DNA from 2 places in the Alteromonas sp. MmMcT2-2 genome. Region 2 is predicted to be linked to the other one. Evidence: predicted binding sites of a transcription regulator. Region 2 holds the regulator's gene; the other holds the start of a gene.
What was found. The regulator LexA, encoded in region 2, represses DNA repair genes until DNA is damaged. The targets are predictions, from matches to a motif close to TACTGTATNNNNATACAGTA.

Region 1 (6,836 bases), 100 kb from region 2:
GGCCGATGAAAACTTCTTCGCGGGTGGAACCAACATCCACTACCTAGAGAAGAAGCTAGGTTTAGCCTAATCCCCCCTTTGGGCTACACGCTGTTTTTTGTGTAGCCCAATTTTCTTTATTCGCTATTCGCTATTCGCTATTCGCTATTCGCTATTCGCTATTCGCTATTCGCTATTCGCTATTCGCTATTCGCTATTCGCTATTCAGCACATTCTAATTTTCCGATTACTACAATCAATTTTTAACGATTTTCCTATTTAAAACTTGGTTCTATACTGCATACAAGTTTTAAGACATCTCCCTGAGTTTTAATGCTTTTGTGTGTTTTACCCTCATTGGAGTCCCACTCCACTTATTGCCGGCATCCCTGCCGGCTTTTTTTTCGCTTTTTATCTACATAGCGAAATTTATCTGTCCGAAAAAGTTATGATTGATGTATAAACTGATTAACTGGAAATGAGAAGGGAAATTGCGTGAGGGTAATCTCTATTTTTATTTGTGTATTCTTATGCGGCTCGCTCTCCGAGGCTTGTGCTGAAGACATCACGCCTTCGTTCTCACAGAAACTCGATATCCAAGTGCGTTACGATAATCGCTCCAATCGCCCTAGCCGTGAACAATATCGATTGCGTTACTATCCATCGCTCGCCCTCACTTCTACATGGTCGGTAAACAGTTTTATTGTTACTGGCGATGACTTTTCATCTAGCCACAATACGTTTGGTAGCGACACAACCGATTATCTTTATGCAAGACGACTGTACCTCAGGCATGAAACAAATGCGGGCAAAACTGAACTAGGCATTATTCCCACTTATAAAGGGCGAGTTTCTTCAACAGGCTTGTCCAAAGATGGATGGATTACTGGCATTCGCCACGTGAGAAAGCTGCAAAACAACACTGCTCTTGAAATAGTGGTGGGGCAACTGGCGAATGCCGAAGCTTCCGAGGCGTTTAACGTTGGTGAAGAAGATGAATACTTTGAGATTGAATATTCGGCAAAGATGGGGGGACGACATAGCTATGAAGCCAGTTTTGAGCGAATGCTAAACGGCACATTCGCCCGCGCTGAATATCGATTCCGAATAAATGAAGAAGACACTGCTTTTGTTGAACTGGTTCAGCGCACCGACGAAAGTGCTGCGAAAATAGTAGTGGGCACCAGCGGCGAATTCGCTGCAAGCGCTTTTAACACATCATATCCTATCGAATATTTTGCTTACTATTCCTATATAGACAGTAGTTTTGGTGAGCGCGCTGAATTAATTGAAGACTTCCTAGGAACTGGTCACGGCGGCTCTCTGGAATTTAGTGGCGTGCTATCGGAGAAGCATGATGTTGAGTGGTTTATAAGAGCTGATGTGGTAGATAGTGTCAGTCGATTACTGGCAGGAGTAAAACTCTCCTTCGATAGTTGAATGAAACAAAGCGCCTACACCACATAAAAAAGGCCCATCAAACGATGGGCCAAACAGCAAGAACGCGTACACACTTTAACAGTGCATAGTGAGTTACGGTTTATCGACAAACAGAGTTCAGTTATCGCAGATTACGTATTTTTAATCTTAACAACTTTCAACGATATTTAGGTTTTATTACAATTTGGCGGTGTTGATAGGAATTATCTTCATTTTATTTCAAGGTTTTACCCGTTAAGAAAAGGTGTTTTTGTGCCAAGCCGCTACGCTCAGTTCAAAGAAAAACTTCCCATTTCTCGACTCTCAGATGAAGCGCTTCTAGCGTTTCGTGTCCTCTTTGATGATCCCCTAGATATAGTAGACTTAGCTCAGGATATATCTGACTTAACGCTCTACCCTGAACGCCTGAAAGACAGTTACAGGAAAGAATGGGAAGCGTACGTGATCAAGGCGCTGGCCTTTGAAATAAGGCAGCATAATGACCTTTCACCAGCAGAATTCATTGAATTAATGATGAAAAAAGTGGAAGCCGTTCAGCAAAGTGATGAAACCTATCAGAATTTACTGCGCCAAGTCCATCACGCAAAAAGCATTACCCAATCTAGTAATACCATCATATTCCCTACGCCGTTACGTCAGCAGCTAACCGCATTCCTCTTACCGATAACAACAATGACGCATCCTAAGAAGTAATGTAGTGCAGCCTTCGCTAAAGGGGCTCTACAGACCCCACGCGCTGATTGGGTACACTACTTATTGGCACTTTTGTATTTATACTGTGAAGGACAATACCCTCTGTCTACACCTTCAGGTCGCAAGCTAGCGTGCTTTGTTTTTCTGCCCGATACACGCTCTCGCCAGTTTTTGAAAGTTTTCTGTTTGAGGTTTTTGCGCATAAGCTTTATTACGTCTTTTTCTGGCAGCCCGTATAAACGCTCAATGGCTTCAAACGGCGTGCGGTCTTCCCACGCCATTTCAATTATTCGTGATTCTTGTTCTTCAGTTAATGCCATCTCTTACTTCTCAATATGCATTTTTAACCCTTTAGATACTAAGCTAACGCGCATTTTGTTCAGTACACCAGTCTAAAATAACACGAGGACAATTACGTATTTGACGAAATACCCACCAGCTCATCGTCTTTTTCAAACGCTAGCTTTAACAACTCGGCAGCGGCTTTGGCATCGCTCAGCGCACGGTGATGCTGCTCCATTTCTATGTGAAAATGCTTTGTTAAGTTTGCCAGCGAGTAAGAAGGCAGCCCAGGATAGGTGCGACGCATTTCGCGAACGGTACACATTTTGGGTCGCCTGAAACTCTGCTCTAGTCTTGCAAACTCTTGCTTAATGAACCCGTAGTCAAAGTTTACGTTGTGAGCAACGAACACAGCGTCTTCGGTGAAATTTGCCACGTGCTCCGCTACTTCAGCAAAAAGCGGAGCATCTGCCACCATGTCATCCGAAATTCCAGTAAGGCGGGTAATGTTGCTAGGAATGCGGCGCTGCGGATTTAACAGGGTTTGAAACCTGTCTACCTCTTTCCCACCAACAAGTTTTACCATACCTATTTCGGTAATCCGGTTGTAGCTGCTGTTTCCTCCAGTGGTCTCTATATCTACCACAACATAAGGCTGTGCTGGGTCGCGTATCCATTTCACTGTTGTTACCGCAACGTCAAATCCAGCTTGCTGCAAACGTTGAATTGAAACCAGCTGATTTCGGCGAAGCTGATCGCCAGGCGCTTTGATTTCTTCAAAGCGAAGTGCGCCGTCAAATACCATGATATCGGGGAAGCCATCTCGGAGGCTCTCAAAGTCTTTGCACATCATGCGAAGTAAAGCATAAATCGAATCTAGCGAACCATGCTCAATTAGCGCTTCTATAGGCGTAAGCAAATGACTAGACCACATAAACAGGCTATTCACTTTGCCATAGTGCATCGTGGCCATTTTGTGAATATGAAAACGCAGTTTTTCTTTGCTATCAAGCGCCTGTAACAATGCCTCAATACTGTGCTCAAACTTTGCGTAAAAGTTATTTTGCTTAAGCGACAACGGCCTGCGATCAAACTCTGTAACCAGCGTATCTTCTTCATAAAGCTGCTTCCAGAAAGTAAGGCCGAACAAACTACGCCATAGTCGATTTTCCGTGCGCCAGCCTTCAATGCCGTGCCGAGCATAGTGCGCCAATACCCCACGCTCAACCTGTTGGTTTTGGCTTACGTCAATATCCAGTGTACGGCTAGCATTACGAAGCATATCAGTAACCGTACTGGTGCGCTTTTTATGGTATTTGCGGGCGTAAAAATCTTCCGCAAAAGCTAATAGTGTATCCGATGGCGGATTATCAATTATTTCTTCAAGTGCTTGCTTAACGCCATCTTCATCTCCGTCTTTGTAGCTCTCTCTTAGCCACTTCTCTTTTGCCTTATCGCTTTGAGCTAGCTTCAACACCTCTAGTCCTTTCGGTCTATTAAAAGCCAACACTTTAAGGCCTAACGCATACAGTAACTGGTCGCGATAAAAGCTGGCCGACACCCCCTCAGTCGCTGGGAGTTCACCTTCGGCTATGGCAAGCAACATATCATCGTTATAAAAGGCTAATTGACTGTAATGGTTAGCGTAAAACCATGAAGCTTGGGCATCGCTTTTAGTGTCAAAACGCGCCGTATCGGTTACAGAATCAGAGCGGGTTCTCATTACGCCCAAATCACGCATAGAAAACTGATTTAGACGGCTTTTGGTGTTACCAAAATAAATAAAAAGTAAGTAGCGAAGTGCACCGTCAAATAAGCACACTAAATAATTGTCTAGCGAAAAGCTCTCGGGCCAGCCCTTAGCACCAATATGCTCATTAAGTAACGTGACGAGTTTCGGCTTGGTGAGAGATGCGAGCCCCTTAATACTGCCGTATTCAGCAAGTAGCTCAAGCAGAGCATTCTTGGTCAAGACACCTGCGATGTCATTAAGCGAAGCGTGGGTAAGGTCACCAAACCAGCCGTTGTTGGTAAGCCAATCTATTTGCTCTTGTGGCACAGCGATTTCGCTATAATTGAACTGCGTCCTGTCAATCACTGCGTACTTGCGATTTGCAGCGCGCACAACAATACACTGTTTGTCATCGTCTAACGCTTTAAAACGCCTAACAAAGTCAGTGGCTTCGTCACTTAGAAGCGCCCTGCTAGCACCCTCAAAGAACCCAAGGAACTCGTGAAAGTGTGTAAGGTAATAACGTGGCGGTAAATCTTTTCGCATGAGGTATCTTTGGCTATGAAAACACCAGCAGTGTATATTTATACAGCCACGCGAATCAAATTAAATCCTCCGCGATTGGTTATCACATCTGCTGCTAATAGTGCATAGCGTGTACTTTTACACGCGTACGCGCTGTTTAGACACCCAATGAAAGAACGAAGAAAGCTGCGCATCTGCCAATAAACGCTGCAAATTGAAGTAGTGTTTGGCCAACGTCATCTCATCATAAAATCGATGTATACCGCTGTGACATTGTCTGCAAATGTAAATGCCGTCCTGAAGCTCCGATTTGCTAAAGTGCTTTTTAAAATAGGTACGCCTGTGCATTTTTCGCGGTATAAGATGATGGTAAGTAAGGCGAGTTTCTCTATTACAGCACGGGCATTGACCGACTTTATTTGCCACAAGGTCACCTTTTTCGTCTATCACATCTATTATTTGTGCACCCAGTTTTCTGATTACTCATAAGCGTCAAATGGCAGTCTTGTCCTTTTCTCTTAAAATCAGATACAAGGGGCGTGTCTAAAAGAAAATCCACTCGTCTTTGCATTACGTAACAAATAGCATTAGTGATTACAAAGGCATTTAAATATGAGTTTAACTCGTTCCATGGGCTTTTCCTGTCCTTACTGTATGGCCCCAAATGATGTTGAAATAGATGAAATTAACGATGTTGGCCAAGTACAGGTGCTCGACTGCCAAGTGTGTTGTCAGCCCATTGAGCTTACTGCTTATCAGCACGGTGATGACATTCAGATAGAGGCAGAAAGAGAGAATGACTAAGCAGTTTACCCGCGGTGATATAGACGCCCTTGCACAGCGCTACCGCGCAAACCTAATTAATAGTTTGTCTGGTTTTAAATCGGCGACTTTGGTGGGTACAACAAACGGCGTTACAAATAATTTGGCTATAGTGAGCTCAATTGTTCATGTCGGTGCAAACCCGCCTCTCATTGGCATGATCATGCGTCCACATACCGTCACGCGAGATACGTTAAGCAATATAAAACAGCAGGGCTTTTATACGCTAAATCACGTGGCTGTTGACTGGGTCGACAAAGCCCACCAAACATCAGCCCGCTATGCGCCAGAAGAAAGTGAATTTGAAGCCGTTGGGTTAACCGCGCAGATCAGTGAGTCCTTCAGTGCGCCGTATGTCAAAGAAAGTAAAATTAAAATGGGCTTAAAAGTAGCACAGCATTTTACTTTGCTTAATGAAACCGAAATGGTTATCGGCGAAATCCAAGAGCTCTACGTTCCTGAGCAAATAATAGATTCCGACGGCTATGCTGATATAGAACAAGCGCAAACGGCCTGTATCTCAGGCCTAGACAGCTACCACAGCACACAACGAATTGCACAATTTGCGTATGCAAAGCCCGATGTAAAGTTAACCGTGAAATGAACTAATAAACTGTCCAGCGGTCTTACATTCAATACTTAAGGTTGTAACTCTGAAGTTTATTTAATCTGGATCAAGCGAAAAAGCGAGATTTCGTTCGATCTTTTTTCAAAAAGAGATAGTATTTAAGCATGAAACAAAACCTGCCTCTTTGGGCAGGTTTTTGCGTTTAAGGCACTGAATAAAAAAGAATCATTATCGTTTCTATCTCTTAAGGAGAATGTTATGAAATCTGTAAATCGCCGTGACTTTTTAAAGCTTTCTGGCTCGACAGTTATCGGTCTTACATTAGGTGGTGTAGCGTTACGTGCTCAGGCTCAAGAACAATTGAGCGCTGATGACCCTACTGCAAAAGCACTGAACTACACACCGTCGTCAACTGTTGAAGGTGCAAAATGCGCAAACTGCATGTACGTGCAGGGCGCCGATGGCGAACAACACCGCCCTTGTAACATTTTCCCTAATAAGCTTGTTAACGCTGATGGCTGGTGTAGCGCTTGGGTGAAAAAGCCTGGCTAACCAATCGAAAGAAAAGACGTTCAAAAGCCCTTGAGTTAAACCAAGGGCTTTTTTCGTTTCTGTTGAGGCGAAATACGATTATGTATCCTCATTTCCCGCTAGCGAACTACGTCAATTCCGTCTTCGATACCTTTTAGCGCTGGGTTGTCAAAACGTGTAGGCAGAAGGCCAGGCTTAATGAAGAAGCCGTGTTTTGCTTCAAAAACTCTACCTATTTTCAACACGCTTTCGTCTTGCCATTTA
Region 2 (6,836 bases):
CACTGATGGCTCTTGGGTTTGGGTTGAAAGTTATGGGAAAACCGTTGAGACAGATGCCCAAGGTAAGCCGGTTCGTATAGCAGGTATTCATAGAGATATAACGCAACGAATGGAAAGCGAACTGCATGAGAGAAAGAAAACCCAGCTCCTTCAATTTATCAATAAAACCCGGGCATCATATCTGCAAAACAATGACTTGACGATGGCGTGTCAGTCCGTATTGGCCGAACTCATAGATATCTCAGATAGCCAGTTTGCCTTCGTCGGCCAAATGAAAGGAGACGGTAGCTCATCTAGACTTTTCATTCATGCGATTTCTGAAATTGTTTGGGATAACAGTAGCTTTTCTCAATATGCAGAATACAAAAAACGAAACCTCTACTTTAGTAACTTCGACAACCTTTTTGGAACCTCAATTTTAACGGGAGAAGTTACCATTAGTAATGCGCCAAACAGTCACCCTAATTCCAAAGGTGTTCCGCACGGTCATCCGCGCATTAGCCGATTTTTAGGCCTACCTATAAAAGTGAAAGATAAAGTAGTGGGAATGGTCGGTTTAGCGAATAAGTTTGATACCTACACTGACGAAGATGCTGAGTTTCTACAGCCCTTTTTAGATGCATTGGCTGGCTTGTTCTACGCAGTAGAGCTTGAGGAAGCCCGAGCCGTTGCTGAAGAGAAGCTTAGGCATTTGGCGATGACCGATTCTTTAACGGGCCTTTATAACCGACGCGCGTTCCTTGACGAGTGCATTTCATTTTCAAAACAACATTGTCGTGGATGTGTTGCTATCGTCGATATTGATCACTTCAAAAAAGTAAACGATACCTACGGTCACGATGCTGGAGATCAGGCGCTTATTGCTGTTGCGAGAAAAATAGCTAAACATAATCAAACGCCAAATGTCGTGGCTCGATTAGGAGGAGAAGAGTTTGCAATAGTCATGATAGGTGACAAGAAAGAAGAGATCCATAGGCAGCTAGAAGCACTGCGCATTGCTGTTGAAGAAGGAAGGGTGACCTACAAGACAGACACGATGAATTTATCGATCAGCATCGGCGCAACATTTATCAAAGACACCTTTGAGGCGGATTTCAGCGCCCTCTTATCGCTTGCTGACAAGGCGCTGTACAGAGCCAAGGAGCAGGGCAGAAACCAAGTCGTATGGGATGAATAATAATAGTACGTGGCTTCGCCTACATTAAATATAAGCGTATACGCCCAAGGCGCTGTTGCTAGATTGATAAAGTTAAGTTATAAAAAACGAATATTTTATTAAACTTAATAATTAGGCATGTTTTGAGCTTTTAACTAAAAAGCCAACATGCCTTTTAAATCAGGGACGATGTATGAAAACTTCGCGCTTGGGTTTTTCTGGCCTTTTTTCTCTTGTAGCTCTAACTGCGTGTGGTGGCGGAGGTGGCTCTGATTCTTCTCCACCTACAAACCCACCACCTCCACCTGAGCCGACAGCACTAGAAATTTTATCAAATCCTTTAGATTACTCAGTGTCACGACTAAACTCGGCGGCAACCACCTATGCTGATGCGAACTACAGTGGAGAAACGAAAGTCTCTACTGTGGATATCAGCGCAGTACAAGAGGTTTACATCACGCTCTTTGGTGACAATACAAGTGGCTCACCCTATGTAGATCAATATGATATCTACACCTTCCTAGATGAGAACGGCAACGTTGAAGGTACGACCGAGTGCTATGAATCAGGATCAGTAACATACTCAGGTAAGCTTGATGAAGACACGGGTAAAGGAACGATTACTGTAGACTATGATCAGTGCATTCAATATTACGACTCCACTCGGTATGACGGACAGTTTTCGCTAGTTATTACTGACGCAGGTGAAAACAGCTCCGAAGTAACGTCTTATTTCACTACTTTGTCTATGCTAGACGGTGGCGTGCGCACAACATTAAAAGGCTACTTAAGTGTTGATTTTCGCTACCGCCCACAAACAGGTACGTTTTATGAAGAGACGAGGCAGTATCTTACTGTCACGCACAATGGTGAAACTTACAAGGTCAGTGGCACATCAGCAGAAGGGGTGACAAACAACACCTTCGTGTCTGAACTTAATGGTTCAATCTACATTGCGTCTAAAGGCAAATTGGACTTTGCATATTCTTCTGATCAGGGCGACCTTCCCTATTCGTCATCTGGCTCGCTGGTCGTAAAAGGAGATAAAACGGCTGGAATTGACGTTATTGATGGCGCAGTTCGCTATGGCGAAGATAACAACGGCGATGATATTTACGATGTAGGTGTATACTTTAATAATCTAACAGCGTTTGCCAGCGGAAATCATACTGGCCTTGCGCTTTCAGATATCGATGCGATATCCGTACCTCCTGTAGTGAATCAGCCTTATTACTATGCCTATGAGACTGTCTATACCACAGATGAAGTCACCGTTGAGCCTGGCTACTATCATGATTCAGATACTCCCGACTCAGAGCTGGTGATTTCGTTTCGCTGGTATGTAAATGGTGTAGTCCTTGACGATGTTAATGGTACCACGCTCCCACCTTACAGCGCAGTCTTCGGTGATGAAGTTAAAGTTACCATGGTGGTGTCAGACGGTATTAACGTTGTTGAATCCCAGCCTACTTTCGTTGAGATCGGCAATTCTCCTATGACGCTCACTGCATCGAATATGCCTGAAGTAGTAACTGCGGGCGGATACGTAGAGTTTACCGTATCGATGAGTGACCCAGACAGAATTGACGATGACGTCGCGGGACAGCTTATTTCAGCGCCTCCCGGTGCTTCGTTAAATGCGGAAGGTCTGATGACCTGGAACGTACCTGCGAATCAACTTTTCAACGCTCAAACTTATATGTTTAGTTTCGCTAGCTTAGACGGAACTGAATCCCAACAAACGCTCGAAATCACTTCTTATGCGGACAAGGCCCCGGCTTATGCTCGTACTACTGTGATGACACCAATTTATAATCATGGCTTTGCTATTGCTTCGACCAATGGTGCAAGTGAACTTATCACGGTAAATGCTCGCAACGTGGGCGCATTTTCGCTAGAAGGTAATACGCTTAAAAATACCTATGTGTATCCGTATAAACTGCCTACTAAAGGCGAAATTAGAAGCGTGCATACCCAAGATGTTGATGGTGACAATAATGATGAAATCTACCTTCTTACTCAACAGGGATTGTCTGTAATAAAAGACCGCGAAAGTAACGCAGAAGCGGTGTTTATTATTGAAGATAGTATTATTTCTGGCTTATTTTATGACATCAATGGTGACGGGGTTGATGAAGTTGCTTATTTATATGGGAGCGAATATTACAATGCGACTTCTATTGCCATTGTAGATGTTCGCACAGGTGAGCAGTTGCAACAGTACGATATTGACGGCGTCAATAACCTTGCTTTTGGTAACGTAGATGATGACGCATCGATAGAAATGGTAACGAACAATGGTTATGTATTTGATATCGAAAGCGGTGCCAACCAATGGCTATACGGTAGCGGGTTCAGCGACGCATTTGTTGTGCTGGGTGATATGAATAACGATGGTGTAGATGAAATCATCGGTGCCGATAGTTGGAATGATATCTCAATCTACTCTGCAGTATCGAAAAGCAGTTTGGCAACGGCGGAACATGGTGACATTTGTGATATCGCCTATAGTAAAGAAAGCCCAGCTACAGAAGGAATAGTGGTTGTCTCCGAGTGTCAGTGGGGACAAGTTAGAGGTTTTGCATTAGAAGCGGGACAAATCTCTGAGCAGTGGGCTCTTAACCACAACACTTACAGTGGCATGTCACTTCTCATTGACGATTTAGACAATGACAATGTGGACGACATTATTTGGACTGGTGAGAATCAAATTTTAGTAGCGCAACAAGATGCCAACGGTGAATATGCCTTGTCAGATATAAAAGGTGCGCCGCGCGCTAGTAGATATCATGCCGCGGGTTGGGCACCTTATGGCGATAATGATGAAAGAGCCGTCTTTGTTAGCGATACAAGTAGTTACGAATCATCTATTCAGATTTTATCGGTAGATAAAGAGGATAACTTTGCGATAAGTGCTGAGGTTGGCGAAGATGTCTATAACTATAGCAAACCGGTCGTTACAGACTACAACAATGACGGTGTGGGTGAGTTACTAATAGGGGCACTGGATTATAGTTCGTCGTTTAATGTCGTGAGACTTACAGATAACGCTATTCAGTGGACACTGAACAATAATCAGAATAGTGAAATTTCGTTTATTGAAGCCATTGACGTAAATAACGACAGTTACGCCGATGCAGTTATTATTGAGAACAATCGACTTAAAGCGTTTGATATCGAGAATCAGGTGCTTATCGACTCAATCATTAACGATTTTTCAATTAATGCGCTTGCTGCCTCTGAAAAAGACGGTGTGCATTATTTTGCTGTTGGGGGCTATAGTTCGCTCAAGCTCTATAAAATGCAGGATGGTGAATTTGTTGGATTGAATGAATTGGAAACCAATTGTGACCAATTGCTCACGGTAAATTTTGATAGTGATAGCGAACTTGAATTTGCGTGTTTAAATAGAAACTACAACACCATCAATGTTTATGACGTGGCGAGCGATGCATTAGAACTCAAAGACGCTATAGCACCGTCATTCTACCCTCAGTATATAGCGGCTGTTCCAACTAAGTCGTCTAATCAGTCGATTCTCGCTATCTACCAGCCTAACGAGAATGACTATTCGTACAATTATTATGACAGCATCGCATATCGCGTGGTTGAGATTGATAATAAAGGCAATGTGGTGTGGCAAAGCCCTGGACTTGGGCTCGATAATGTTGAAGGCATGCGCACACGTCAAAATAGTGATGGGGAGCTGGAGTTACAAATTAGTAACCCGAACATGGCTCTTCTCGTAAAATAAGAAGAAAGCACTTGTCGTAGGCTATTGCAGATCGCAAAAGACGCGGCAAGTGCTTGTTATTTAGTTTTAGGTGTATATACTTACAGGAACTGTATGAACAGACAGGTCTTTTATGCGCCCACTCACAGCTCGACAAACCGAAGTTTTAGAACTTATTAAAACAACCATGTTAGAAACGGGAATGCCGCCTACTCGTGCGGAAATAGCCCGTCAGCTTGGCTTTCGTTCTGCTAATGCAGCAGAGGAACATTTGAAAGCATTGGCGCGTAAAGGCGTGATTGAAATTTTGCCTGGTACGTCTCGTGGCATTAAGCTCAATATCCCTCTTGATAACGACGCACAAGAAGAAGAAGGCCTACCGTTAATTGGGCGTGTTGCAGCCGGTGAGCCGATCTTGGCGCAAGAGCATGTTGAATCGCACTACAAAGTCGATCCTGCACTGTTTCAACCCCATGCCGACTTTTTGCTACGCGTTAACGGTATGAGCATGAAAGACATTGGTATTTTAGACGGTGATCTTCTCGCTGTTCATCGCACCACTGATGTACACAACGGTCAGGTGGTTGTGGCGCGTGTAGATGAAGACGTCACCGTAAAGCGTCTAGAGAAACGCGGGCGTGAAGTATTGCTTCATGCTGAGAATGATGAGTTTGCACCAATAAAAGTTGATTTGGCGACTGAACATTTTGCGATAGAAGGCATTGCGGTGGGTGTGATCAGAAACGCTGACTGGATGTAGTATTTTAGCTTGTTTGTATAAAAGCGGCGCGTTAGCCGCTTTTTTTATGTCTTTTGTTCCTGTTTTTTTCTTCAATCTGCCAACTTAGGTTTTATCCTGCCCAGCAAACCTGTTGGTTTTCTGCGCGCTTATTTTTATCATTACTCACGTTATTCTTTCTATGAATGCTTCAAGTATTTTCCATTTTTTATTTTGAATTTTGTTTGAAATCGACATTGAGTCATCGATTACTTATTGATTTCTTAACTAGTTAGTCGAGCATTTACTTTAACCCCGTGTTCAAAATGCCTGTTTGATTCCAAGGGCATCCCACAGCAATGGCTTTCTCTTTTTGCACGTGAAATCCCCCGCGACCATTTTAGTAAATGATTAAAAATTAACCACTTCGTTAAATTTTTAATAGAAAAGACTAGACGGCACGACATTATTGCGCAATTCTTATACAGAGATCAACAAAATAATAACAATGGCTCTAAATTTGTTTTACAAGTTGAGGTTATGGGTCAATCGTTCGCAAACCATTTGGTAGGGCATCGCGCAAATTAATCAGCGTCTTTGACCACGCCATTACGGAGGTGCTGAGTGAAACAACTAACGACCGTTTTCGCAAAATGGTGTTCTAGTATACCAATTTTGCTTTTTTCCCCTTTGCTTTTTGCGCAAGAAGCAAGCGAAGAAGCCTCTTCGCTTAATTTGAGACGCGGTGCTACCGACATCAGTGGGCAGGTATACGACCTCCATATGTTGATGTTCTTCATTTGTGTAGGTATCGCGGTTGTAGTTTTTGGCGTGATGTTCGCCTCAATGTATCTACATAGAAAGTCCCGTGGTGCCAAGCCAGCTAATTTTCACGAAAACGTGAAGGTCGAAATTGCTTGGACCGTTATTCCTTTCCTTATTCTTATTTTCATGGCGGTACCCGCAGCGAATACTCTAATTGCTATGGAAGACACGTCTGAGCCTGACATGACGGTGTTAGTAACAGGCTCTCAATGGAAATGGCACTACAAGTACATGGATAGCGATGTAGAGTTTTATTCTTTACTCGCCACTCAGCGCGAGCAAATAGAAAACAAATTTCAGAAAACAGATAACTACCTGCTGGAAGTCGACCGTCCCTTGGTTATTCCTACTGGGAAAAAAGTACGCTTTCTTATTACTTCTGACGACGTTATCCACTCTTGGTG

Region 1: the regulator LexA is predicted to act here: its motif matches at 4,701-4,720, upstream of MHM99_RS01085 (exonuclease domain-containing protein).

What each region holds. Positions count from the first base shown of each region.
Region 1 covers NZ_JAKRFA010000001.1:260,553-267,388, forward strand. Annotated here, with positions in the region: gene accC (acetyl-CoA carboxylase biotin carboxylase subunit) at 1-70, shown strand, start outside; gene MHM99_RS01070 (hypothetical protein) at 475-1,419, shown strand; gene MHM99_RS01075 (hypothetical protein) at 1,672-2,112, shown strand; gene MHM99_RS01080 (TIGR03643 family protein) at 2,169-2,432, opposite strand; gene MHM99_RS01085 (exonuclease domain-containing protein) at 2,525-4,672, opposite strand; gene MHM99_RS01090 (hypothetical protein) at 4,790-5,077, opposite strand; gene MHM99_RS01095 (CPXCG motif-containing cysteine-rich protein) at 5,264-5,455, shown strand; gene MHM99_RS01100 (flavin reductase) at 5,448-6,077, shown strand; gene MHM99_RS01105 (high-potential iron-sulfur protein) at 6,300-6,593, shown strand; gene MHM99_RS01110 (amidase) at 6,692-6,836, opposite strand, start outside.
Region 2 covers NZ_JAKRFA010000001.1:364,668-371,503, reverse strand. Annotated here, with positions in the region: gene MHM99_RS01560 (diguanylate cyclase) at 1-1,177, shown strand, start outside; gene MHM99_RS01555 (hypothetical protein) at 1,350-4,910, shown strand; gene lexA (transcriptional repressor LexA) at 5,023-5,649, shown strand; gene coxB (cytochrome c oxidase subunit II) at 6,232-6,836, shown strand, end outside.